3 regions of the Bradyrhizobium sp. WD16 genome follow, and region 1 is predicted to be linked to each of the others. Evidence: riboswitches for the same ligand, from Rfam matches in the RefSeq annotation. Region 1 holds a riboswitch; each other region holds the start of a gene.
What was found. A riboswitch is a leader RNA that binds a small molecule or an ion and turns the genes downstream of it on or off. The one in region 1 is predicted to bind cobalamin.
Positions count from the first base shown of each region.

Region 1 (7,391 bases):
AGAAGCCGAGATTGCGCTTGATCGCGCGCCGCTCGTCCTCCGTCAGGCCATCCGGCGACTTCCACAAGGCGATGTCGGCCTGCATCGAGACTTCGGTCGGCATCCAGTGATTGTTGCAGCCGGAGAGATACTTCTCCCAAGCCCATTTGTACTTCAGCGGCAGCAGCTGGTTGACGTCGGCGCGGCAGCTGATCATCCGCTTCTCGTCGACGGAGACACGGCGACCGGCGCGATCGATCGCACCGAGGCCGGTCGGGTCGGCCGGCTCGAGCTTGAGCTGGATCTGCGGGCGCAGCGCGGTGGCGAGGATCGGAGCGAGGGGGGCAGCCCCCGTGGTTTCAGTGTCGGACCAATCGAGCATCGTCATCTCCTCACTGGCACGCTTCGCATTCGGGATCGTCAATCCGGCACGCCTTGATTCCGTCCAGGTCCGGTGCCGCAGCAGTCGGGATCATGATCGGAGCGTGCGACATCGCCACCGAGGTCGACACCGCATTGAGCTTGCCATCGGTGCCCTTCAGTGTCGATTTCTCGACATGCGTGGCGCTGCGGGAGCGCAGGTAATAGGTAGTCTTCAAGCCGCGCCGCCAGGCCAGCCGGTAGAGGGCATCGAGCATCTTGCCGGAGGGATTGGCGATGTAGAGGTTGAGCGACTGTGACTGGTCGATCCACTTCTGCCGGCGCGCGGCAGCCTCGATCAGCCAGGCGCTGTCGATCTCGAACGAGGTCGCATAAAGCGCCTTGAGATCGTTCGGAACACGCTCGATCTGGCCGACGCTGCCGTCGAAATATTTGAGGTCGGAGACCATCACCTCATCCCACAGTCCCCTCGCCTTCAGATCGCGCACGAGGAATTCATTCACGACGGTGAAGTCGCCAGACATGTTCGATTTGACGAACAAGTTCTGGTAGTTCGGCTCGATCGATTGCGAGACGCCGCAGATGTTGGAGATCGTCGCGGTCGGCGCGATCGCCATCACGTTCGAATTGCGCATTCCGCTTGCTGTGAGCTTCTTGCGCAAGCGGTCCCAATCGAGCGTCGAGGAACGGTCCACGTCGAGCCCACCGCGGGCGTCGGCGAGCAGCTGGATGGAATCGATCGGCAAGACGCCCTTTGACCACAGCGAACCCTCAAAACTCGGATAGCGCCCGCGCTCCGCGGCGAGATCGGACGACGCCTCGACCGCGTGGAACGAGATCGCTTCCATGCTGAGGTCGGCGAAAGCCACCGCTGCATCGGACGCAACTGGGATGCGCTGGACTTGAAGCGCCTCCTGGAAGCCCATTAGGCCAAGTCCGATCGGCCGGTGACGCATGTTGGAGCGGCGCGCCTCCGGGATCGTGTAGAAATTGATGTCGATGACGTTATCGAGCATTCGGACCGCAGTCGTCACCGTCCGCCTCAGCTTGGCCTGGTCGAGGCCGTCAGGCCCGACATGGCTGAGCATGTTGACGGAGCCGAGATTGCAGACCGCGACCTCATCGGCCGAGGTGTTCAGCGTGATCTCGGTGCAGAGGTTGGAGGAATGGACCACACCCATGTGACGCTGCGGCGAACGCAGGTTGCAGGGGTCCTTGAAGGTGATCCAGGGATGGCCGGTCTCGAACAGCATGGTCAGCATGCGGCGCCAGAGGTCGGTCGCGCGCACAGTCTTGAAGATACGCATGCCGCCGGCTCTCGCCTTGGCTTCATAGGCCTCGTAGGCTGCCTTGAATGCCTCGCCGTACAGATCGTGCAAATCGGGCGTCTCGTCAGGCGAGAACAGCGTCCATTCTCTGTCGGAATCGATGCGCTGCATGAACAGGTCCGGCACCCAGTTGGCGGTGTTCATGTCATGAGTGCGGCGGCGGTCGTCGCCGGTGTTCTTGCGCAGGTCGAGGAATTCCTCGATGTCGACGTGCCAGGTCTCGAGGTAGGCACAAACCGCGCCCTTGCGCTTGCCGCCCTGGTTGACGGCGATCGCGGTGTCGTTGGCGACCTTCAGGAACGGAATGATGCCCTGGCTTTCGCCGTTGGTGCCCTTGATGTGCGCGCCGAGGCCGCGGACCGGCGTCCAGTCGTTGCCGAGGCCACCGGAATACTTTGCGAGCAGCGCATTATCCTTGATCGACTTGAAGATGCCGTCGAGGTCGTCCGAAACGGTGGTGAGGAAGCAGGACGACAATTGCGGGCGCAGCGTACCCGAATTGAACAGCGTCGGCGTCGAGGCCATGAAATCGAACGACGACAGGAGATCGTAGAATTCGATCGCCTTGGCTTCGCGGTCGATTTCGCGCACCGCCAGCCCCATCGCCACGCGCATGAAGAAGGCTTGCGGCAATTCGATCCGCTTGCCGTGAACGTGCAGGAAGTAGCGATCGTAGAGCGTCTGGAGGCCGAGGAATTGGAAGTTCAGGTCGCGCTCGGGCTTCAGAGCGGCCGAGATCCTGCTGAGATCGAAGCGGGCCAGTTCGGGATCGAGCAGTTCGGCGGCGATGCCGGTCTTCACATAGGCCGGGAAATAGTCGGCATAGCGCGTCGCCATATCGGCCTGCGAGGCGGATGTCGGCATGCCGTGGACGTAGGACAGCACCTCGCCGCGCAGCTTGTCCAGCAGCAGACGTGCACTGACATAGGTGTAGTTTGGCTCCTGCTCGACCAGCGTGCGCGCGGCCATGATCGATGCCAGCGTCAGCTCGTCCTGGCTGATGCCGTCGTAGAGATTACGAGTGGTCTCGGCGAGCACGGGAGCCGCAGAGACACCGTCAAGGCTGGCGCAGGCTTCGCCGATGATCAGCGCGAGCTGCTTGGTGTCGAGACCGACGCGCGAACCGTCGGCCAACGTGACGTGCAGGGCTGGCGTGGCGGCAGGCGCCGGCTGTGCGGCCGCTTCCTCGGCGCGCTGGCGCGACCGCTCTTCGCGGTACAGCACATAGGCGCGCGCGACCTTGTGGTTCTCGCTGCGCATCAAGGCGAGTTCGACCTGGTCCTGGACGTCCTCGATATGGAAGGTGCGCCCCTCGCCTGCACGTCGCATCAGGGTTGCGACGACCTCGGCCACCAATTGCTCGACGCTCTCATGGAAGCGGCGCGACGCAGCGGCGCTCGAGCCCTCCACCGCGAGGAAAGCCTTGGTCATCGCCACCGCAATCTTCGCGGAGTCGAACGGCGTGACCTTGCCGTTGCGTCGGATGATCTGCATGGCAGGCTCGCTGGGAACGGCAGCAAGCGATTCCGGACGCAACTGGATAATGGGAGCGGAGGTGGCCTCCGCGTGGTGCAGGTTTGAAGACATCAAGGGCCCCGTGATGCGCGCGTTGTGTTTGAGCGGGGCAAAGGAGGACGCTGCAGAAGCGCCGACGAGAGAATGCCGACGGCGCATGCAAGCGACCGCCGGGACACCCCGCCCGTGGACGTTCAGTTTGTCGCGGCAGGTCTCCTGGCTCGCAGGTCGTCGCTCGCTTCCTGTCTTCCCGGCGCCTTAAGCCAGTGACATTCGTTCGGAAACAGCTCGCTGCTGACAGTTGCGGGGGCAGCGCCGGAATTCCGCGCCTTCGCACGGTTCACCGGCTTCCCTCTTAGCCACTAAATCTTGCGATCCAGCGGAACCGTGACGTCCATATATGGTGATATTCGCGATGAAGTGTCAACGATTCGTTAAGGGTCTAAGATCCCTTTCCCTGTGGAATGCGGGGGGTCCCTGCCGGCCTAGACTAGATGCTTTCGAGACGACTCGATGTCGGCTGTTCCGAGACATGTCGGCCGTTTATCAGGTCGTTAAGGAACACGCTGGTGCAAGGCTCAGGGACACTCCGATGCCGCGGCATCTTTGCCTTGCTGAGCACCCGGGAGGCTTGCAGACGATTCATGCGGAATACGAGCGCTTCATCGACGAACTTCGATCAGTAACCGCCGATCTGTCGTACGGCCCGGCCACGGTCGCTGCCGGAATAGGGGCAACGGTCGAGCGCCTTCGCGGGATTGCGAGGCGCGCCACCATGTTGCTCACCAAGTTCGACGATGTCGAGCTCTTCTTCCGGCCTGTGACGCTGCAGGCCGTCTGCGAACACATCGATTCGCTGCGCGCGCCCACGCTCCGTCCCCCGCCGCCATCACCGCGCGGGGTCTACCAAAAACACCATGGCCGCTCCGGTATCGCTCCGAAGCGGCCATAACGTGTGAGCGGTTCTTGCTTGCCTCAGCGGCTTCGACGGTTAGGCCGTCGCACCTACGGATCGAGCTCGGTGTCCCAGTAGAGATAGTCGAGCCAGCTGTCGTGCAGGTAGTTCGGCGGGAACAGCCGGCCGTTGCGATGGAGCTGGGCGCATGTCGACGTTCAGGGGGTCAGAAGCGAGTCGATGCCCGGAACGGAGCGCCGACACGCTGCTGAGTGTTTCACACGACCATCAGGTCCTTTGCGACGATGATCTTGCCCTTGAAGTATTTCGCCGCCGGCTCGCGCCAGACGTCGTCCGTGATGCTGTCGAGCGGGGGCGTGAGATGCGACAGGACCAGCGTTTTGACGCCCGCTTCCTGCGCGATACGACCGACGTCCTCCGACGGCGTGTGGTCGGCCTTCATATGCGCCATGAAGGCGTCGAACTTGACCGGCCGCCCCTTGGCGATCGCTTCTTTGATGTAATTCTCGACGGCTGGAACATACATGGTCTCGTGCACGAGCACGTCGGCGCCCTTGGCCATGACCGCGACAGCTTCCAGCGGCACAGTGTCGCCGGAAAAGGCGATCGAACGATCCTTGAAATCGAACCGATAGCCGAGCGCCGGCTTCACCGGCGGATGCTGGACGACCACCGAAGAGACCTTGACGTTATCGTCCTGCGTCACCGGGCCGGCGCTGGAGATTTCCTTCACATCGACCGCAGTGAGCGGCTTCATGTTGAAGTCCTCAGCCCAGAAATCGACCGTCTGCTTGTAGGCGCGCAGGAAGTCCTCGGTCATCTGCTTGAGCGGCGGCGGACCGAAGGCGCGAATGTCGAGCGGCAGACCCTGGATCCAGCCGACGACCAGCAGCGGACCGTATTCGATATTGTGGTCGGGGTGCTGATGGGTGATGAAGATAGACCGGAGCGCACTGAACGGGATGCCGGTGCGTGCGTATTGATCCGTGACCCCCATGCCGCAATCGACCACATAGGCCGAACCGTTGCTGACCATGACGTGCGAGGTCATCTGCCGCGAGCGGCCGGGCACCGGGCCTGCGCCGGTCCCGAGCAGCACCAGCTTGGTGCCCTTGGCGTCTTTCAGTGCGGCCTGGGCCTGTTGTGGCGTCCAGTGCGTGGCGGCCGTCTTTGCGGCCGCCGGCGAGGCCGCGCTCAAGGCCGGAGCGGCGGCGAGCCCGGCAAGGACATGACGGCGCGAAAGCCCAAGCAGGCGCGAAGTGTCGGTCATGGTCTCCCCCTCTCGGAAGCCAGGTGTCCACCGTCGTCCCTGCGCCAATCGTTCGAAGAGGCGCGACGAGGCCGACATTCTCGATCCGCTGCGGACACGCCGGTTCTAGTTACGCGGTTCGCACGAGCGTTGCAACGTCACCGAAGGTCAATAAATTCGCGAGCGGCCTCTGCTGTACCGTCATCGCTCTTGAGGTGGCACTAAACTGCCTGGCCCCGAGTGATCATGAACAAGAGATTAAGCGCTGGCGGCAACATCGAGCGTCCATGGCGAGCGCGATGGGAGGGGGCGGGCGTGCTGGTGCCGGCCCGCGTTCCGATCGGCCCCATCTGCGCATTGCCCGCCTCATCAAGCGCGTGGCGCCGAGCTACGGCGTGCGGTGATTAATGAGCGAGGCGCGGCTATAGGCGCAGGATCCGTTCGGCGTTGCCGTGGCACACCTTGGCGCGCACGGTTTCGCTGATCGGCGCGGATTCGATGAAGGCTCCGGCGGTTTTCGAATCCTCATAAGGATAGTCGACGGAGAACATGACGCTGTCCTCGCCGAGCGCTCCGATGGCGCCGACCAGCGCATTCGGGTCGCAGACGCCGGACGTGGTGATGGCGATGTTGCGCCTGATGATGGTGGAGGGCAACTCGTCGTGCGAAAGTTCGACGCCCAGTTCCATTTGCCAGCGGCTGTCGAAGCGCCACAGCAGGTAAGGCAGCGTCTCGCCCATGTGGCCGAGGATGATCTTCAGCCTCGGAAAACGCTTGAAAGTTCCGGCGAAAACGAGGCGCAGCGCATGCGCGGCGGTGTCGGCCGTCCAGGCCCAGACCGGGCCGTTGAGCTCGGGCCGGTCTGCAAACATCGCTGGTTGGTCGGCGAGCTCGCCGGGATGAAGGTAGACTGGAACATCCAGGTCCTGCACGCGCTCCCAGAACGGCAGGTACATGTCGGCGTCGAGATAGTGTCCCCCGGTCTGTCCGTTGATGAGCGCGCCCTTGAAGCCAAGCTCCTTGACGGCGCGCTCCAGTTCGGCAGCGGCGGCTACGCCGTCTTGCGTCGGAAGATGGGCAAATCCGGCGTATCTGCGCGGCCGCTTCTGCACTTCCCGCGCCAGCAGGTCATTGGCCTCGCGCGCGAGGCGAATCGCAGTGCTGGTGTCGGCAGCCGCCTGTGCACCCGGCGTCGTCGCCGACAGCACGGCAAGATCGATGCCGGCCATGTCCATCGCCTCCAACCGCAGCTGGTCGAAGTCGACGAGGCGACGCTCGATGTCGGCGAACAGCGTATCGCTCCGAGTCGGCCTGGCGACGTATTTCTTGGCGAGCTCCGCCGTCGCAAAGTGCTCCTCGAGAGCGATCTTGCGAGTGGGGACCACGGCCTTGGCCTCGGGATTTTGCATCGGGGTGGCGGCAACTCCCCCGTCGCGCCGGCTAAGGTCGGTCATGCGCAGATAGCCCCTATGTCGCGCTTGATGCTCTCATGGGGCGCCGCATCTCATCAGGCCGCCGCGCCCCTTACGGATCGAGCTCGGTATCCCAGTAGAGATAGTCGAGCCAGCTGTCGTGCAGGTAGTTCGGCGGAAACAACCGGCCGTTGCGATGGAGCTGGTGGACTGTCGGCGCGTAGGGCGCCTGCCGCGGAAACATCCTGGCCTGCTCCGGCGTCAGGTTGCCCTTCCTCAGATTGCAGGGCGAGCAGGCGGCGACGACGTTTTCCCAGGTGGTCTGGCCGCCCCGGGAGCGCGGAATGACATGGTCGAAGGTCAGGTCGTCGTTGGCGGTGCAGTACTGGCAGGAAAACTTGTCGCGCAGGAAAACGTTGAAACGGGTGAAGGCGGGATGGGTGCTCGGTTTGACGAAGGACTTGAGCGACACCACGCTCGGCAGCTGCATTTCGAAGGAGGGGCTGTGGACCGCGTGGTCGTAATTGGCGACGATGTTGACGCGATCAAGAAACACCGCCTTGATCGCGTCTTGCCACGACCAAAGCGAGAGCGGGTAGTAACTCAGCGGC
Region 1 is NZ_CP028908.1:2,649,876-2,657,266, forward strand. Features, by position in the region: gene DB459_RS12250 (ribonucleotide-diphosphate reductase subunit beta) at 1-361, opposite strand, end outside; gene DB459_RS12255 (ribonucleoside-diphosphate reductase subunit alpha) at 372-3,275, opposite strand; cobalamin riboswitch at 3,392-3,608, opposite strand; gene DB459_RS12260 (hypothetical protein) at 3,796-4,155, shown strand; partial or broken gene DB459_RS12265 (HNH endonuclease) at 4,209-4,310, opposite strand; gene DB459_RS12270 (MBL fold metallo-hydrolase) at 4,376-5,389, opposite strand; gene DB459_RS12275 (amidohydrolase family protein) at 5,791-6,822, opposite strand; gene DB459_RS12280 (HNH endonuclease) at 6,893-7,391, opposite strand, start outside.

Region 2 (7,391 bases), 1.4 Mb from region 1:
CAGGCGCCGGCGAGCGCCGAAGGCAGCATCAGGCGTCCTGGATCTGCGCCGATCAGCGGCCGCACCAGATGCGGGGCGACAAGCCCGACAAAGCCGATGGTGCCGGCGACCGCCACGGCGCCGCCGACGCCTAGGGCGACGCCGATGATCGTCTCGAGCCGCAGCCGCGCCACGTCGATGCCGAGCGACTGCGCCGCCTCCTCGCCGAGGCTCAGCACCCGATAGGCATGGCGCCGGCGCATCAGCACGATGCTGCCGGCCACCATGAACGGCAGCGCCATGGCGACATGCTGGAAGCTGCGGTCGTCGAGCGAGCCGAGCAGCCAGAAGGCGATCTCCAGCGCGGCGAAGGGATTCGGCGACAGGTTCATCACCAGCGCGGTGAGGGCGCCGGCGAAGCTCGAGATCGCCAGCCCGGCAAGGATCAGGAGCAGGAGGCCGGCATTGCGGCCGGCGATCGCCAGCAGCACGAAGACCGAGACGAAGGCCATGGCAATGGCGGCGAGCGGCAGCGTGAAGGAGCGCACGTCGGCAAGGCCGAGCGCGATCATCAGCACGGCGCCGAAAGCCGCCGATTGCGGTGCGCCGAACAGCGAGGGCGAGGCCAGCGGATTGCGCAGCAGGCCCTGCAGCGCCGCGCCGGCGAGGCCGAGCATGCCGCCGATGGCGAGCGCGAGGATGGTGCGCGGCAGGCGGATCTCGCGGACGATGATCGCCTTGATGTCGCTGCCGTCGCCGAGCAGCCCGGCGAGAACGGCCTCCGGCGATAGCCGCACCGGACCGATGCCAAGCGAGACGATCGCAAGGGTGGTCGCGAGCGTGGCGAGCAGGAGGCTGGCGGTGAGCGGCGAGAGGCGGGTGGTCATGGGAGGGTGGGGGCCAAGGTGATCTTTAGACCACTTTCGTCATGTCCGGCCTGATGCCGGGCATCGATGCCTTTGCAGCGATTGATCAAGGCAGGACGTCGATGGCCGGGACATGCCCGGCCACGACGATGTGCGTGATGCAGAGACTGAGCCAGGAATTCGGCCAAATTGCCTTGCCTCCTTCAGAATGTCGCCCCGGCCTTCACCATATAGGTGCGGCCCGGAAGCGGATAGGCGTTGAACACGCCCCGGGTCGTCGCGCTGGCGATGGCGTAGTCGTAATAGGCGACGTTGAACAGATTGTTGATGCCGGCCGACCAGAAGTAGCGCTCATAGGCCCCGCTCAGCTTGACGTCCACGGTGGCATTGGCCGGGATCTTCGGCTGGAGGTTCTGCTGATCGTTGTCCATGCGGCGGCTCGACCAGGCCCGCAACGTGGCGTCGAACACCAGATACTTGTCGAAGATGTCCCAGCTGACGCCGGCGCTGCCGGAATAGCGCGACACCAGCGGCACGTCGCTGCCGGCATATTGGCCTTCGCGGAACACGGCGCGGGTATAGGTGAAGCCGCCGCGTAGTTGCAGGCTGTCATTGATGCGATAGCTGGCGCTGGTCTCGCTGCCGTAACGGCGGGTCGGGTCGAGGTTGTAGTTGTAGAAGCTGACCGGATTGTAATGGATCTCGTTGGTCAGCTCCATGTCGTAGACGCTGGATTGCATCTCGAAGCGACCGGCGTTGACGCGCAGGCCGGTCTCGACGTCATACGAGGTCTGGGTCTTGATGTCGAAATTGTTGGCCACCGGGTTGAAGAAGGCGTCGAACATCGGCCCGGAACTGACCCGCTCGTCGACATTGGGCGTGCGGAAGGCGCTGGCAGCGCGGGCGAAGCCGGTGAACACCTCGTTGAAGCGATGTTCGAGGCCGCCGAGGACGGCGGTGTTGGTCTGCGCCTGATCGAGCGGCAGTTGCTGGGCGTCACCGAAGTAATTCGGCGCGGTCGGATCGAGCGTGTCGCGCGCGGTCACCAGGGTGCGCTGGATGCGGCCACCCAAAGTCAGGTCGGTGGTCGGCAGAACACTCACGGTCTGCTGGTAATAGGCCGCGAGGGTCTGCTGGCCGAGATCATAGACGTGGACCGGTGCGGAGCTGCGATATTGCGAGCGGCTGGAATGGTAGGTCGCGTCGTGGAAGTCGACCCCGGTCAGAACGGTGGAGGGCAGGCCGAACAGGACCGATTTGATCGACAGCCGAGGTGTCAACGACCAGGTGCTGAGGTGACTGTCGCTGAAGCTCGCGTTGAAGCTCGACAGCGGCACGTCGCCGAAGAAGGCGGATTGCTGTTTCTTGACGCGGACACCGCCGTCGACGATCAGGTCGACGCCGTCCCGCAAGGTCGTGGTGAATCCGGCGGTGGCATTGATGCCCTGCTTGTCGCCATGGTCGAACGGTGTCGAGGAGCCGCGCGGATCGGTCGCGATCTGGCTGGCTCCGGTGGTGGGATCGACCCGGCGTCCGCCGGGAAAGCCGATGTGCTGGTTGTCGCCGGCGAGGTTCAGGAAGGCGGTGAAGTCCGGCGTCGTGTAGCGGAGGTCGCCGACGCCGTTGACCTGGTTGATGGCGTTGTTGGTGCGCCAGCCGCCCGATGAAAAGACATTGCCAAAGGCCGACGAGGACCACGGCCCCTGATTGACGGCGGCGGAGACCACGCCCTGGCGCTGGTTGAAGGAGCCGGTGCCGGCTTCCGCCTTCATGCTCGCCGGCGGACCATCGACGGCGGTCTTGGTGACGATGTTGATGACGCCGCCGACGGCGTTGTCGCCATAGAGCACCGCGCCGGAATTGCCGCGGGTGATCTCGATGCGTTCGATGGAATCGCGCGGGATGGTCGAGAAGTCGACCCCCATGAGGTCGAGGTCGTTGACGCGGCGGCCGTTGATCAGGACCAGGGTGTTGGCGCTGGCGAAGGCGCCGAAGCCACGCAGGTCGACCGCGGTGTAGGCGCCGTTGGCGATGCCGAAGGTGGACTGCACCTGCACGCCGGGGGTCTGGGCGATGATGTCCTGCAGCGACTGCGCCGGCGAGCGTGCGATCTCGGCGGCGGAGATGACCGTGCTCGAGGCGCCGACGATGGTGTTGGTGGCGCTGTCGAGCCGGCTTGCGGCGACCGTGATCGCCGGCAGTGGGGTGGCCTGCTGGGCGTCGGCCGCGGTGGCGATGAGAACGGGGATTGCAGGGCAGGATGCAAGACAGGACACAAGACAGCTGGTGGCGAGCCAGCGGGTGCGGCGAGTCCCTGCGGAAACAAAGACGGCGGGCATGAATGGCCTCGGTTGACGTCGGTGGCACGTCACCGCGACCGAGGTTCATGACGCAGGATGCGTCGATGAAACCAATGCCTGTACTCCCCGACCGACATTGCCGCGTGTGACCACGATCGACGGCAGGTCTCCTGGCTCGCGGGTCATCACCTGATGTCGCCTTCCCGGGACCGAATTTCCCAGTGGCGCTGGACAGCAGGCTCGTCGCTGACAGTTGCGGGGGCAGCTGCGGAATCGGACACCCTGACCTCGCCTGCGGCGAGCTTGTCTGGTGGTGTCCCCACCGCATTCCCTTTTGATCCCCGAAGGGAACCGTCGAATCGACGTTAGGGTTTGTTAACGACGGGAGTCAAGGCGACGGCCTGTTGTGCCGGAATGCGACGTTCGTGCTCGCTCCGTTAACGATCAGAACGCGGGTGGAACGAACCGGGCCCGAATCGGCGAACAGCGATTCGCGCAGGCGAAGCCGTGCGCCATGTGGTGCTGCCTGTGCGAGACAGACACAAGATGGCGATGAGGCGTGTGATCTGTGTTGTGAGACGCGTTAACACCACTGTGCCAGCGGAGGACGTCGGTCGTCGTGCCGTTAACTTCTCGAACACCGGTGGAACGAAGCGGGTCCGAATCAGCGAAATGCGATTCGCGCAGCGCGCAGCATGCTCGATGTGGTGCGTACACCGAGAGAGAAGCACAAGATGGCAGCGGCGCCTGATCGCGTGGCGCTCATCAGTGGTTAACGCGTGCCTCGTCCGCCTGTGATGAATGGGCGTTACCGGCATCGTCCCACAATGCGACGCATGTTCCGTGTCGCGTTAATCTTTCGAACAGTCGAGGAACGAAGCAGGGACGAATCGGCGAGAAGTGATTCGCGTTCGTTGAGTCATGCTCGATGTGGTGCCCGCACCCGTCGCGAGACACAAAATGGGTTCGGCAACTCGGCCGGCGATCGCACAACAGGTTAACGCGCGAGCGTGTCCTCATCCGGCTTTGCCGATCGGCAGCCGGCGCGTCGTCTTGAGGCAGTCGAGCACGATCGAGGAGCGCACATGGGCGACGCTCTCGTGCGGCATCAGCACGTTGTTGACGATGTCGGACAGGCTCTTGAGATCGCGCAGGGCGATCTTGAGCAGATAGTCGGCGTCGCCGGTCAGGGCATAGGCCTCCTGGATCGCATCGACCCGCCGCACCAGGTCGCGGAAGCGCTTGGCGTTGTTGGGCGAGTGGGTGGCGAGGGTGATCTGCACCAGGGCGATGACGTTGAAGCCCAGCGCATCGGCGGAGAGATCGGCGTAATAACCCTGGATGATCTTCTCCTCCTCGAGGCGGGCGCGTCGCCGCGAGCATTGCGATGCCGACAGCCTGGCGACATCGGCGAGCTCCTGGTTGGTGAGCCGGCCCTCCGCCTGCAGCGCCGCGAGAATCTTCAGGTCGAAGCTGTCGAGATGGATCATGCGTACGAGGTCCTGTTCATGCACGAAACGTGCATAAGAATGGCATATTGAGCCTCATTTTGCATGAACATTGCGGCGGTCTCGCGCAATCATTTGCTGCAATGATCGCCACAGCCCAGGGAGAGACCATGGGTCCGTTTCCGCACGACGCGCCAGCCGCGGTGATTTCCGAATCCAATCCCATGGGCGCCGACGGCTTTGAATTCGTCGAGTTCGCACATCCTGAGCCTGCACAGCTCCATGCGCTGTTCAAGCTGATGGGCTTTGTCGCGGTGGCGAGACATCGCTGCAAGGCGATCACGCTTTATCGGCAGGGCGACGTCAATTATCTCGTCAATGCCGAGCCGGGCAGCCATGCCGGGCGGTTCGTCGCCGAGCATGGTCCGTGCGCGCCGTCGATGGCGTTCCGCGTGGCCGACGCGCAGAAGGCCTATGAGCGGGCCATCAAGCTCGGCGCCGAGCCGGCGGAGGCGAGCGCGGCCCAGAAGGCGCTGGACGTGCCGGCGATCAAGGGGATCGGCGGCAGCCTGTTGTATTTCGTCGATCGTTACGGCGCCAAGGGGTCACCTTACGCGGCTGAATTCGAATGGCTCGGCGCGGCGGATCCGCGGCCCGAGGGCGCCGGGCTCTATTACATCGATCACCTCACCCATAACGTCCATCGCGGCCGCATGGATGTGTGGACCGATTTCTATGCGAAGCTGTTCAACTTCCGCCAGATCCGCTTCTTCGATATCGAGGGCCGCGCCTCGGGCCTGTTCTCCCGGGCGCTGACCAGTCCTGACGGCAAGATCCGGATTCCGATCAACGAGGACGCCGGCGATTCCGGCCAGATCGAGGAATATCTCAGCCTTTATCGCGGCGAAGGTATCCAGCACATCGCCTGCGGCGTGGGCGACATCTATGGCACCATTGAGCGGCTGCGTGCTGAGGGCCTGTCCTTCATGCCCTCGCCGCCCGACACCTATTTCGAACGCATCGACGCCCGGCTGCCCGGCCATGGCGAGGATCTCGCACGGCTGCAAAAGAACGGCATCCTGATCGACGGCGAAGGCGTGGTCGACGGCGGCCATACCAGGGTGCTGCTGCAGATTTTCTCGGCCAACGCCATCGGCCCGATCTTCTTCGAGTTCATCCAGCGTAAGGGTGACGAGGGCTTCGGCGAAGGCAATTTCAAGGCGCTGTTCGAATCGATCGAAGAGGACCAGATCCGCCGCGGCGTTCTTCACGTCGACGGTCGCAGCGCGGCGTGAGGCGATGGGCCGTCGGCCGCTGTCTCTGCCCTTGTCGCTCACCGCTTTCGAAACACCACGGTCAGGTTGTTGGCCGGCATTTCGGCGACACGGGTGAGGGAAAGGCCATGGGTGGCGGCGAGCGCGGCGACGTCCTCCAGGCGGCGAAGGCCCCAGGCCGGGTGGCGCGCCTTTAGGCTCGCATCGAATTCCTCGTTGCTCGCTGCGGTGGCGACGCCATCACGTCGGTAGGGGCCATATAGGCAGAGCGGCGCGCCCTGCGGCAGGATGCGTGCGGCGCCCCGCATCAGCCCCTGCGTCGAAGTCCACGGCGAGATGTGGATCATGTTGATGCAGATGATGGCGTCGGCAGCTGTGATCGGCCAGCTCTCGGCCGCGGCATCGAGCGTCAGCGGCGGGCGCACGTTGGCGAGGCCGAGGTCGGCCGTCCACGCCGCGACGCTGGCGCGGGCCCCTGCATCCATGTCCGAGGGTTGAAAGGTGAGGGCCGGCAGGTTGGCGGCAAAATGCGTGACGTGTTCGCCGGTGCCGCTTGCGATTTCCAGCACGAGCCCCCGCGCGGGAAGTTCCTCGCGCAGGACGTCGAGGATCGGGCCACGGTTGCGCAGGGCGGCCGGCGCCGAACGGCGGGCATCGGTCATGGTCGGAGCTCCGGAGCGTTTCGGCCAAGTAGGAGCGCAAGTATAACCGCTTCCGCCGCCATGGTGAGGTGCGTCTTCGAGGCTCGGATCCCCCAGGTCGGGCGGCGCACACCGCGGGATGACGCATAAGTCGGATGCACAAGGGTCGGCGCCAGGCGCCGGCCCTTGCCGCATGGGGCTCCGGGGTGGTGCGGTTCACCCGGCCGCCGTCACCGCGCGCTGTGCCATCACCTTGACGAGGTTGGCGCGATAATCGGCCGAGCCGTGGATGTCGCCCATCAGCCCGCCGGGCGAGACGGTGATGGAATCGAGCGCCGTCGCCGACCAGTTGGCCTTGAGCGCGGCCTCCATGTCGGGCAGGCGCGTCACACCGCTTTGCGAGGCGCCGGTGACCGCGACGCGGACATCGCCCGATCTGGTCTTGGCGACCAAGACGCCGGTGAGGGCGAAGCGCGACGCCGGGTGGCGGAACTTGGCATAGGCCGCCTTGGCCGGGATCGGGAAGGCGATCGCCGTGATCAGCTCGCCTTCGTCCAGCGCCGTGGTGAACAACCCCTGGAAGAAGTCGTCCGCCGCGATCGTCCGCTTGTTGGTCCTGATCGTCGCGCCGAGCCCCAGCACCGCCGCGGGGTAGTCCGCGGCAGGATCATTGTTGGCGAGCGAGCCCCCGATCGTGCCGCGATGGCGCACCGCCGGATCGCCGATCATGGACGCGAGGTCGGCCAGCGCCGGGATCGCCTTGCGCACGTCCGCGCTCTGCGCCACGTCGTAATGGGTGGTCGCTGCCCGGATGGTGAGCGTGTCCGCCGAGACCTCGATGCCGACGAGATCCTTGATCCTGGCGATATCGATGACGTCCGAA
Region 2 is NZ_CP028908.1:1,203,630-1,211,020, reverse strand. Features, by position in the region: gene DB459_RS05640 (iron ABC transporter permease) at 1-866, opposite strand, end outside; gene DB459_RS05635 (TonB-dependent receptor) at 1,049-3,184, opposite strand; cobalamin riboswitch at 3,288-3,516, opposite strand; gene DB459_RS05630 (Lrp/AsnC family transcriptional regulator) at 4,162-4,635, opposite strand; gene hppD (4-hydroxyphenylpyruvate dioxygenase) at 4,764-5,888, shown strand; gene DB459_RS05620 (DUF938 domain-containing protein) at 5,927-6,529, opposite strand; gene DB459_RS05615 (xanthine dehydrogenase family protein subunit M) at 6,725-7,391, opposite strand, start outside.
Region 2: it holds a riboswitch for cobalamin, as region 1 does, so the genes downstream of both, DB459_RS05635 (TonB-dependent receptor) here and DB459_RS12255 (ribonucleoside-diphosphate reductase subunit alpha) in region 1, are expected to answer to the same signal.

Region 3 (7,391 bases), 1.1 Mb from region 1:
GGAACGCACTGACGATTTCGGCGAGGCCGACGATCATCATCATGGTGCCGACTACGAGGACGCTGGCGACCGTCGCTGTCAGCATGCTGCCCAGCGCGATGATGCCGGCGATCACGTAGATGACGCCGAGCGCGATGATCCAGGCCGACCTGACCTGCCATGGCTTGGGCCCTGGCCGGGATTGATCGAGATTTAAGTTGCCGGAAACTTGGGTCATGACGATTCTCCATGGCCGAAAATGGCCAAAACCGATCCGACTTCCGCACGCGAGACATTCAGCCGGACACGGCGCAGGCGACGCTCAAACGACGGTCCACAACGTGGCTGTGCCTGTGCGTCCTGCCATGCTGCTCAATCAGGAATTGTCAGACTTGATCCATGTCAACGTGGCGCCGTCATAACGACGGTGCCGGACCACCGATGGCGCACGGCGGGGCCGGCGCCTTCATGGCGTCCAGCCGCTCATGATCAGCGCCGCTGCCTCTTGCGGTGATAGAGGCCGCTGAAGGACGCCTCGCTGCCGCCGCGCGCCCGCACGGCGCAGCATATCTGACGTGAGATCGTCTGCCGGCGACCCTTCGATGCGACAGCTGGGACGTCCCGCCCCGGTCAGGCCACGTGATTGCCGATTCGTGCCTCCTCCTGACCGCAATTCTGGGCGGCGGCAACGACGCAGCGTGCGCCTCGGTTCACCTTCGCCCGCTCATGCCCTTCCTTGCTGACACCGTCGACCGGAGCCGACGCCAGCCGATCACGACGCCTGTGGCGCTGAAGAGTAAGCCGAAGCCGCATAACGAGACGATCAATGCGCTCTGCAGGTAAGGATGCGACCGGAGACCGGGTAAATCCGCGGTATGAAGCGCGCTGTACAGCCATCGATAGGCTCGTCGCGATCGATCGAGTCTCTCCAGAATCTCGCCGCTCGCGCCGTCGACCTGAAGCCAGACATCGTTGCAGATCGAGCGATAGACGGGGGCTCCGGGCACGGACGATCTGACCGGATAGTGATCGTTCGTCGCCACGATCCTGGGCGCAGCACATCCATCGGCAAGTCGTTGGACGAGATCGCCGACTTCGCCAGCTTCCAGGAAGCCGCCGGGTGATCGCGATCCGGCTCCCGCCATTGGGACGAGCGTTTGGCCGTCGAATCCGATTCGTTCTCGACGGTAGAACCGTCCGTCAAACACGAACCATTCGACCTCTCTCGCGGTCGAAGAGATTTTCTGGGAATGGTTCTCGGTCGGGTCACGCCACAGCGGCGGCGTCCCGAGCGCCATGCGTTCCGCCTCGGTCAACTGGCCACGGGAAAACAGGCGGCCATGATCCATCGACAGCCAGCCGCTGAAAGTCCAGGTGAGCACAAAGCTCCCGCAGATGAGTCCGAGCAGGTGGTGCCAGCCCTGCCAACCGGCGCGCGACCATTTGAGACGGCGTGAGAGCGGCCTCCATCTGGCCACACCGAGCACGCTGCCCGAGATGGCCGCAATCATGGCCAGCAGGGACAGCCGCCATACCACCGCGTCCCATAACGTCCATCGATTTCGCAAGGACGTTGGATATATCCAGTGCACGACGCTGCCGGCATAATTCCACCACCGCTGTGATCGAGTGGTGTCGAGAACAACCTCGCCGGTCATAGAGGAGACGTAGATTTCGGTTCCGTTCGCGTCCTGCAAGGCGACGCGATACAATGGCCTATGCCGGTCGAATGCGTTCGGAACCGTCCATTGGTCGTAGTCCGTCACCGCGGTCGCAATTGCCCGTGATGCGTCCATTCCGCGACGACGTGCGTTGTCCTTGGCGATATCGAGCGCCAATTGAGCGCCCGCGACGGCAGCAGTGGAGAGGTCGCCGGCGTGGACAGATCTGGTGCCTGACGTTCCGCTCACCACATAGACCGGCCCGTCGATTCGCTGCAGCAGCCGGACTCGCGTCGCATCATTGATCCCGCCGGCGATCACCGCCTCACTGGGGTCTCGGACGACTAGCGACAGGTCGATCGGGATCAAGCCTTCGAACCGCTGCGTCTCTTTCAGGGACGGGAACGGAACAAAGTGCATCACGATCCCGCTCGCGAACCACATGGCGAACAACGCGCAGAACGCCACCCCCAGCCATCGATGAGTTAACCGAAGCAGATACATGGCTAGATCAGCACATCACCATTTGAATGCGGCGGAAAGCTCATAGGTTCGCGGAGCTCCGAGCAGAACCTGATCGGGATAGAACGGATCACCCCAAATGGCATAACGCTTGTCCGTCAGATTTCGTATGCGGAACGTCACCCGGGTCTGCTCGACTGCATCGAAGACGGACTTTGGGATGTCGACGAATGCATAGGCATCCGCGACGGTGTAGGCCTTCAGCGCAACCGTGTTGGCATCGGTGTTGTACCGATCGCCGACGTGACGTGCGGATATGCCGACCTCAACAGGCCAAGGGGTGGAGAATTGATAGGACGTTCCGGCGTTGGCTACGACACGGGGTACGTTCGGCGGGGCATTCCCGGAAAACGAGCCGCCGGCAAAGGTGTAGTCGGCATACCGCGCATCGACATAGGCGACGTTGCCCCAGATCTTCCACGCCGGCGTCAGGCGGATGGCGGCAGCCAGTTCCACGCCCTTCGATTCCTGCCGTCCGGCGATGTTGAGCTGCATTCCACCGGCCGCTGCATAGACGTTCTTTCGCAAGACGTCGAATAAGGAGAAGGACCATTCCGCCCTGTTGTCCCAGAACAGGTGCTTGACGCCCGTCTCATAGGTGCGGGACGTGGTCAAATCGAGCGGCTGGCGCGGCCCGAGCAGGAAGGTGTTGTTCGCCGAGACGTCCGCACCGGTGGCATATTGGCTGAAGAAGGTCAGGCCGGGGATGGCTTCCCAAGTATAGCCGATCCGGCCCGTCAGCGGCGTCCAGGATTTTGAGAACGGAAAGCCCGCCTTCTCCGCGCCGTTGACATCGGTCGAATTTCGGTCGAGCCCGATATGCTCCAGCCGCAAGCCGCCAACGAGCGCGAATGTTCGCGTGATCTTCAGGCGGTCTTCTACTGACAGTGACTCATTGTCGATCCTTGCGGTCTGCTGCTGCGTCGTCAGAGGCCCGTAGTATCCCCTGATCGGATCGACCAGCGTGACCAGGTCGTGCGGGAAATTGGCCGCGCCCGGGCGGACGAAGTCGAGGCCGCTCGCCGCAAAGGTTGCCACCAATCGGTTTCCCAAGCCCGCGATGTCGGAGTCCCACGTCAAATCGGTGATGCTTCCCGCCAGTTTCTGGTTGTGCGCCACGAAGAACCGCTCTCGATCGACCAGGTTCAGACTGGCGTTGAATGCTTCCACCTCGTTGTTGAACCACTCACGTTCCGCGCCGTAACCATAGACTTGGCTCTTCAGTGTCAGATTCGGCGCAACAGTGAGCTCGAAACCGCCACGAAGCCACAGCTCCTTTGCATCGGTATGGTTGTCGAGTACGTTGTAATTGGTCGTGAAGGTGCGGTCATCGATCGTGACGGGCCCGAGATTCGAACCATTGTAGTTCGAGACGTAGCTTCCGGAGACGATGCCGGTCGTGGCATGGGGGCCGCTGAATGCGGCAGAGACCAGCGGTGCGCCCCAGTAGGCCTTCGACCGGTCTTCCTTGTACTCGATGGCCCCCCAGATCTTGAAATTGTCCGATAGGCGGTAGTTCAGTCGACCTGACACATCCAGTAACCCGGTGTTCGTATCGTCGACAAAGCCGCTTAGCGACGACCGGCTGATATCGAACCGGTAGTCCAGTCCCTGAATGTTGGTGCTTCCGCCTGAGCCGTAGTAACTGCGGAAGGACGATAGTGAGTCGTATGAGAAGAGCGCCTCGTTCCGGATCGGGCCGGTGTGCGGTTGTTTCGTCACGAAATTGACGGCGCCGCCACTCGCGCCTTCTCCTGACATAAGAGAAGCGGGTCCTTTCAGGAATTCGACGCTTTCCAGATTGGCCGTGTCCATGAACCGAGACGTCATGTTCTGAGGGCCGACCTTGATGCCATTGTAGAGCACATTGATCTGGCTGTTGGTAAAGCCGCGCATTGAGAAGGCTGACGGCTCGGCGGGATTATCGCCCGACGTCACGCCGACCGCGCCCTGCGCCACTTCCGTTACTGTTCGATAGCCGCGGTCGCCGATGGTCTGTTGCCCGATCACTTCGATGGTCGCGGGAACCTCGCGCGCGCTCAAGCCCAGTCGCGAAGCGCTTTCGGCAACGGTTCCGGTGTTGAGCGGCGTCTGCACCGCGTTTCGGGCGTCTTCCTTCTGCTCGGTGGCGTTGGATGTCGCTCCGATTGGTGCTGCCGGGCGCGGGCGCGATCCCGAATCGCGGCTCCGCTTTGTCCCCGTTCGATTTTGGGTCGCCGGCGGAGAGACCTCGATAGGCGGCAGCTGACTGGAAGAGGGAAGCTGCTGTCCCTGCGCGGCAGAGACGTCAAGCGCGAGCATGGAGACGAGAAAGCCGGATGCAAACAGGAAATTGCGGCGCGGGTCGCCGGTGGTGGCAGAAGACAAGGTTCGGACCTCGGTATGACGTCAGTGGCACGTCACAGCGAGCCAAGTTTCACCTTTAGGCCGACAACCTTCAGTGAAGCAATGTCTGTACTCCCCGACCGACATTTTCGCGTGTGACCACGGCTGACGGCAGGTCTCCTGGCTCGCGGGTCGTTACCTTGCGTCGCCTTCCCGGGGCCGAGTCGCCCAGTGGCTCGTGACACAAGGTTCGCCGCTTACAGTTGCGGGGGCAGCTGCGGAATCGAGCAAGCTTCCTTGCACCGCATTCCCTTTTCATCCCCAATAATGAGGAACCGTCCCGAATATCTAAAGCTATGTCGCGCTGGGAGTCAAATGCAGCCGCCGCCAGCAGCGCGGCTGAGATGGCGCCATCATTTGTTTGTTCAGCCAACCAGGTTTGGGGTCGTCAGCGGACGGTCGTGCCGTCTTGCGTCGGGGCAATCGGTCGGAGAAATTCGGACAATCGGCGTGGTCAGAGGAAGCCTTCTACTTTTCTCGAATTGCGCCATGAGCCCCGACGCGCCAATGGGCTAACAGCATACAGAGGCAAGGATTCAAATCAGCCTCGTCGCCTTCAAGCCGGCATGGCCGTGCCGGCCGATGTTGGGCGGTAGCGCACAGTGGTGCCGGGCGGCGGCACCAGCATGCCTCCGCTTCAGAGACTGCCAGCGTACGAATCTCGGCATTCGCTTCGAAGCATCACTGTCGAATCGACTGGTACCGACGGCCTCGACTGCTCACGCCTCCGGCGATGAACATCCGACAGACAGCGCGTCTGTCGCAAAAGTTGGAATACTCATTTCGTGCGACCGCCGAAAAACAGAATAGTCCGTGACATCCATACATTTTATGGTGGAAGCATCGAGACCTGCTCAACAGGAGCCGCCGTGACCAGCCCGTTTTTCGTCTCCCGTCGTTCCCTGCTCAGCGTGCTTGCGGGAGGCCTCGTCGCCGGCAGCGCAGGAGCGCAAACCAGGCGAGGCTCGGATAGCGATCTCGGCGGGGTCACGCTGCGCGTGGCCCATTACAAGGGCGGTTGGCGCGCCCTGCTTCGGGCCGCCGGGGAAGACAAGACGCCATACAAGATCGACTGGAAGGAGCTCAACAACGGCGTCCTGCACATCGAGGCGCTCAACAGCGATGCCCTCGATCTCGGTTCGGGCAGCGAAATTCCTGCAATGTTCGCCGCCCGCCAAAATGCCAATGTGCGCTTCATCGCTGTGTCGCACGAGGACCTCAACACCCAGGTCACCGTCGCTGCCAAGGATTCGCCGATACGTTCGATCGCGGATCTCAAGGGCAGGAAGGTCGGTTACGTGCGCGCAACGACCGCCCACTATTTCCTGTCCAAGCAGCTCGAGGAGGTCGGCCTTTCCTTCAACGACATCGACGCCATCAACCTGACGCCGTCCGACGGCTATTCGGCCTTCACCTCCGGTAAGCTCGATGCCTGGGCGATCTACGGTTACAATGGTCAGCTCGCCATATCCAGGCAGGGAGCGCGCCTCCTGAAGACCGGCGTTGGCTATCTTTCCGGAAATTTCCCGGTCTATGCCAACCCGAAGGCCATCGACGACGCCTTGCGTCATGCGGCCATGGCCGACCTTTTGCTCCGGATCCAGCGCGCCTATGCCTTTGCCAACAAGAATTTCCCGGTCTACGCCGCGGCACAAGTGGCCGAAACGCATTTGCCGCTCGACGATATCCTCGATCAGTTCGCCCATCGCAGCACCGACTTTTCGCTCGTCGGCGTGACACCGGATATACCCGATACCCATCAAAAGGTCGCCGACACCTTCCTCAAGCTCGGCGTTCTCGACACCCGGGTCGAAGTCGCAAGGTTCTGGGACACCAGCTTCAGCGAGATCCTCGCCAACGGCGCGGCCAAGCTGGCAACGCAGTGACGCGATCGCTGACCGGCGCATTCTGATGGACGTAGCGCGCTGAGAATGAAGCGAACTTCGGATTCGGGGCTCTAGTGTCCCGGTTCTAGCGTTCGTATTTCCTTGCAGCGAGCACTTCTACGAACGTTAGAACCAAAGGGACACTAGTGTCCTGTCTCCGAATTACCGCCCCATTTGCCTCACGCTCGCACGGTCATTCGGAGACATAAGGACACTAGCAAAATCAAAGTGCTAGTGTGGCTTATGTCTCGCAATTGCCTACGAGAGGTTCGCCGCAAAGGCGGTAGGTAATTGCGAGACGCCACACTAGCATGATTATGATTCTAGTGCGGTTTTGGATCTGACGCGCGTATGAAGAGTTCGCTGCAATACTGATACGAGCGTCAGATCCACCGCACTAGACAGCTTCAGCGCTTTGAGGCTGCTGTGGCCGTTCCTGCCGACGATGATGTGGTCGTGAGGAGCGTACTGATCGCGGTCACCCTGCCTTATGTCTGCTTCGGCATCGCCCGAAACAGAGGCCGAGGGCCGGATGGGAAAAGACTACGTGACAACCGAAATCCGCGTGACTTCCCGAATCGCATTGAGGGTCTGCCGAAACGGGCCTGGGACGCTCATGTCAATGCTTTCGAGTCGCTGGCTGGCTTTGCGGCAGCGGTAATCATCGCGCTCTTCGTGCATGCTCCTCAGAACCAGATTGACCTATTGGCGTCCGTTTGAGTTCTGGCCCGGATGGCACACGTGACCTTTTACCTCACCGACAAAGACAAGCTGCGCACATCAGCCGAACTCGTCAGTCTCGTCTGCGCATTGGGATTGTTTATTATTGCGGGCTTGAGCTAGACGGCAGCATCCCTGTCATTTCAGGAGTGTGTCAAATCGTTCGCATGGGGAATATCGAGTCAAGCGCGTAAATTATGGTGACGCCGGCTAGTCTCCGCGTTGCGTTGCGATCCAA
Region 3 is NZ_CP028908.1:1,538,680-1,546,070, reverse strand. Features, by position in the region: gene DB459_RS07170 (HdeD family acid-resistance protein) at 1-217, opposite strand, end outside; gene DB459_RS07165 (PepSY domain-containing protein) at 690-2,144, opposite strand; gene DB459_RS07160 (TonB-dependent siderophore receptor) at 2,160-4,463, opposite strand; cobalamin riboswitch at 4,640-4,842, opposite strand; gene DB459_RS07155 (ABC transporter substrate-binding protein) at 5,417-6,433, shown strand; partial or broken gene DB459_RS07150 (MAPEG family protein) at 6,860-7,276, shown strand.
Region 3: it holds a riboswitch for cobalamin, as region 1 does, so the genes downstream of both, DB459_RS07160 (TonB-dependent siderophore receptor) here and DB459_RS12255 (ribonucleoside-diphosphate reductase subunit alpha) in region 1, are expected to answer to the same signal.